2 regions of the Streptomyces sp. NPDC005263 genome follow, and region 2 is predicted to be linked to the other one. Evidence: riboswitches for the same ligand, from Rfam matches in the RefSeq annotation. Region 2 holds a riboswitch; the other holds the start of a gene.
The links. A riboswitch is a leader RNA that binds a small molecule or an ion and turns the genes downstream of it on or off. The one in region 2 is predicted to bind cyclic di-AMP.
Positions count from the first base shown of each region.

Region 1: it holds a riboswitch for cyclic di-AMP, as region 2 does, so the genes downstream of both, ACFYRY_RS05785 (peptidoglycan DD-metalloendopeptidase family protein) here and ACFYRY_RS26505 (M23 family metallopeptidase) in region 2, are expected to answer to the same signal.

Region 1 covers NZ_JBIAKJ010000001.1:1,268,102-1,270,299, forward strand. Annotated here, with positions in the region: gene ACFYRY_RS05785 (peptidoglycan DD-metalloendopeptidase family protein) at 99-1,028, opposite strand; cyclic di-AMP (ydaO/yuaA leader) riboswitch at 1,033-1,195, opposite strand; gene ACFYRY_RS05790 (alpha-galactosidase) at 1,496-2,198, opposite strand, start outside.
Region 2 covers NZ_JBIAKJ010000006.1:94,535-96,732, forward strand. Annotated here, with positions in the region: gene ACFYRY_RS26500 (M16 family metallopeptidase) at 1-790, shown strand, start outside; cyclic di-AMP (ydaO/yuaA leader) riboswitch at 1,005-1,171, shown strand; gene ACFYRY_RS26505 (M23 family metallopeptidase) at 1,185-1,958, shown strand; gene ACFYRY_RS26510 (GntR family transcriptional regulator) at 2,156-2,198, shown strand, end outside.

The sequences.
Region 1 (2,198 bases), on a different contig from region 2:
GGACGTACCGAACGCCGGCCCCGGACACACCGAAGGCCGGACCCGGGGATCAGGGGTCCGGCCTTCGGCAGCGTGTGAGGCAGGTGGTCGTGCGGGCGTCAGCCGACCGAGACCCCCTTGGAGCGGAGGTAGGCGATCGGGTCCACGTCCGAGCCGTAGTCCGGCGTGGTGCGGATCTCGAAGTGCAGGTGCGGGCCGGTCACGTTGCCGGTCGCGCCGGAGAGACCGATCTGCTGGCCCTCGGTCACCGTCTGACCGCTGGAGACGGAGATCGAGGACAGGTGCGCGTACTGCGCGTAGTAGCCGTCGGCCAGCCTGATGACGACCTGGTTGCCGTACGCGCCGCCCCAGCCCGCGGAGACGACCGTGCCCGCGCCGACGGCCTTGAGCGGGGTACCGGTGGGGACGATGAAGTCGACGCCGGTGTGGTAGCCGCTGGCCCACATGCTGCCCGGCACGTGGTAGCCCGTGCCGATGGTGGCGCCATCGACCGGCAGGGTGAAGCCGTTCGCGGTGCTGGTGGTGGCGGCGCTCTGCTCGACGACCGTCGACGTCTGCGACGCGGACGACGCGGACGACGAGGACGCCGACGATGACGACTTCGATTGCGGCTTCGGCTTCGGCTTCGGCTTCGACGAAGAGGCCGACGACTCGGCCTTCTTGCCGATCGTGAGCTTCAAACCGGGGTGAATCAGCGACGGATTGTCGCCGACGGCCTCACGATTGTCGGCGTAGAGCTTCTGCCAGCCCCCGCTGACGTGCTGCTCCTCGGCGATCTTCGCGAGACAGTCTCCGGCTCGCACGACATAGGTCTTCACACCGGAAGTCCGTGCGGCCACCGACTTCTTCGCGGCAGTCGGAACTGACGACTGAACGACATTCTCGGAAATGGACTGGGCACTCGCCGCATGGGCGCCGGTGGCCCCCAGAAACGGGAGGGCGAGTGCCGCGCCGCCGGCTCCGGCGACGGCGATGGAACGGGCGAAGCGCTGGGTCTTCGGTTGGCGATGCTTACCCCTCGCGGGCATGGCGAATTCCTCTCCGGCGCCTGCGAGGTGAGCTGTCGGGTGCGGACTGGAGATGTCCGGCCATACCGAGGTACGACTTGACCCCAAGCCTGTTCCGGAGACCGGAACAGGCGGTTCTACCTGTGGGTCCCCCGCTCCTGCCATGTACGGGTGAGTGTGTGCGGTCTCCGGGCGGCGGCAGGATTGGGCGTCCGTCCGGATCGGTGGCGAACGTAAGCGACTAAGACGCACAGGGACAAGCGGAAGGTTGCACCCAAATGCGCTTCCGTTGATCCGTAATGGGAATTCCTGGTCACCCTCGGTAAATCAAGGGTCATCCACTTCTCGAATTCCCTTGAAAGGCATAAGAATTACGTGAACATGACGCGCGACGGACGGTCACGAATATGACACTCCTCACGCCCCACTCCCCAGGTCGCCCCATTTCAGGCAGAGTTGGAATGAAGACGCCAATTCGGGCAGAACTCTCAGATGCGGCGCAGCCGGATAACCGTCGCATCGAGGTCACCCCGGAGGCCGGTCCGCAGTCCATGGTGCAGCAGTACGGCCCCTCGGTGAACTTCGCCCGTTTCACGGCATTCGTACGATGCCGCCGGGTCGAGTCCGCGCAGCCGCAGCGCCGGCACCGGCTCGCCGTGGTGCTGCGCCTGGAGCCAGGCCAGGACGACCGTCTCGTCACCGAGGACGTACTGCACCGCGCTCGATCCGCCCGTGGGCGGGCGCAGTCGATAGAGGTCGCCACGCTGGACGAGGGGACGGATCTCCTTGTAGAGAGTCACCCAGTCACGGGCCTCGGCGAGCTCTTCCTCGGTCCATTCGGCGAGGTCCCCGCCGACTCCGAGCACCCCGGCCATCGCGCTGACGAACCGGAACCGCAAGGTGCTGACCCGGCCGTTGAGCTGAGTGTTGGGGCTGTCCGTGACCCAGGCGGCCATCACCCGCGCGGGGTGGATCTGGCTGAAGCCGTGCTGGATCGCGAGCCGGTCGAGCGGGTCGGTGTTGTCGGAGGTCCACACCTGGTCGGTACGGCTCATGATGCCGAGGTCGATCCGGCCGCCACCGCCGGAGCAGGACTCGAAGGCGACGCCCGGGTGCGCCTCGCGCAGCCGGTCCAACAGGCGGTACAGCGCGTTCACGTGATCCACCCACAGGCGCTGCGGGTAGGGGTCC
Region 2 (2,198 bases):
CGAGAAGCACGTCCGCCCGGCCACCGCCACCGTCGTGGTCGTCGGCGACCTCACCGGCGTCGAGCTCGACGCGCTGCTCGGTGACACCCTCGGCGCCTGGACCGGCTCCTCGGCCCAGCCGCGTCCCGTGCCGCCCGTGACCGCCGACGACACCGGCCGGGTCGTCATCGTGGACCGCCCCGGCGCCGTCCAGACGCAGCTGCTGATCGGCCGCGTCGGCCCCGACCGGCACGCGCGCGTGTGGCCCGCCCAGGTGCTCGGCACGTACTGCCTGGGCGGCACCCTCACCTCCCGTCTGGACCGCGTCCTGCGGGAGGAGAAGGGCTACACCTACGGGGTGCGGGCGTTCGGGCAGGTCCTGCGCTCGACCCCGGACGGGTCGGGTGCCGCGATGCTCGCCATCAGCGGTTCCGTCGACACGCCGAACACCGGCCCCGCCCTGGACGACCTGTGGACGGTGCTGCGCACGCTCGCGGCCGAGGGCCTGACCGACGCCGAGCGGGATGTCGCCGTCCAGAACCTCGTCGGGGTGGCGCCGCTGAAGTACGAGACCGCGGCGGCGGTCGCGGGCACACTGGCCGACCAGGTCGAGCAGCACCTGCCCGACGACTTCCAGGCGACGCTGTACCAGCAGCTCGCCTCGACCGGCACCGTGGAGGCCACCGCGGCGGCCGTGAACGCCTTCCCCATCGACCGCATGGTGACCGTCCTCGTCGGTGACGCCGCGCAGATCAAGGAGCCCGTCGAGGCCCTCGGCATCGGCGCGGTCTCCGTCGTCTCCGCGGAGTAGCGGCGGGTAGCGACACCGCGGGAGCCACAGAAGTGCCCGGGGCCCTGGTGACCTGAAAGTCACCAGGGCCCCTCGATGTCCGAATTGAGGGAGAGGTTGCCTGTCTGCCCTGTGGCATGCACTACAAAACCCGTGATCGGTTTGGGGATTGAAAGTTGCCCCGCTTAGCGTCGTCCGGGCTGTCCGTCAGGCACCGCGCCGCACCCGCGGCACCGGGCAGTCATCGCCGAGTCCCCGCATGGCGCGAGCCAGGGGAGCCGGGGACCCACTTGTGAAGTCCCTGGGGTGAATCGGACGCCCGCGCGCACCGCGAGGGGGTCCGTAGGAGACCTTCCTGCTCCGAACCCGTCAGCTAACCCGGTAGGCGAGAAGGAAGGAAAGGACCAGCCACCACATGGCGTTCATGTGCGCCGCCGGGAAGCACCGTCGTCCCAGCCGGATGAAGCGCTCCACCGCCCGTGCGGCGAGTGTCGCGGCACTCACCACCACCGGCGTCATCGGCACCCTGGCCGCCCCGGCGCTCGCCGCCGAGCCCGCGGTCGAGCAGACCGGCCTCACCCCCGTCATCACCATCGGTGACACCGTCGCGGACCAGATCGACGCCCAGGCGGCCGCCCAGAAGCAGGCCGCCGAGGAGGCCGAGGCGCAGCGCAAGGCCGAGGAGGCCGCGCGCAAGAAGGCGATCGCGGAGGCCAAGAAGGCCCGTGCGGAGCGTGAGCAGAAGGAGCGCGCCGCCCGCGAGGCAGAGCGCAAGCGCCTCAATGCCTACGTCGCCCCGATCTCCGGCTCGTACGTGTCGACCGGTTACCAGGCCAGCAGCTCCCTGTGGTCCTCCGGCAGCCACACCGGCATCGACTTCCACGCCTCGACCGGCACCACCGTCCACGCGGTCGGCTCCGGCACCGTGGTCGAGACCGGCTGGGGCGGGTCGTACGGCAACCAGATCGTGATCAAGATGAACGACGGGACGTACACCCAGTACGGCCACCTGTCGTCGATCGGTGTCTCGGTGGGGCAGACCGTCACCCCGGGCGCGCAGATCGGCCTCTCCGGAGCGACCGGCAACGTCACCGGACCCCACCTCCACTTCGAGGCCCGCACCAGCGCCGAGTACGGCTCGGACATCGACCCCGTCTCCTATCTCCGTTCGCACGGCGTGAACGTCTGACGACGGACGGCAGGACACCCCGACGCGAGCGCCGCCCCGGCTCACCGAGCCGGGGCTTTCGGCGTTTCTGAAGCCCGGCTGTCCAAAAAATATCCACGGATTCCGACCCGCCATCGGAAATCCCGGCTCATTGCAATAGAGTCACCGAACACACGTCAATCGTCGACGTTTCACGGGGATTAAGGCGGAGGTCGGTCATGCGTATTCCGGCGCACTCGGTATGCACGGCGATCCGTGACG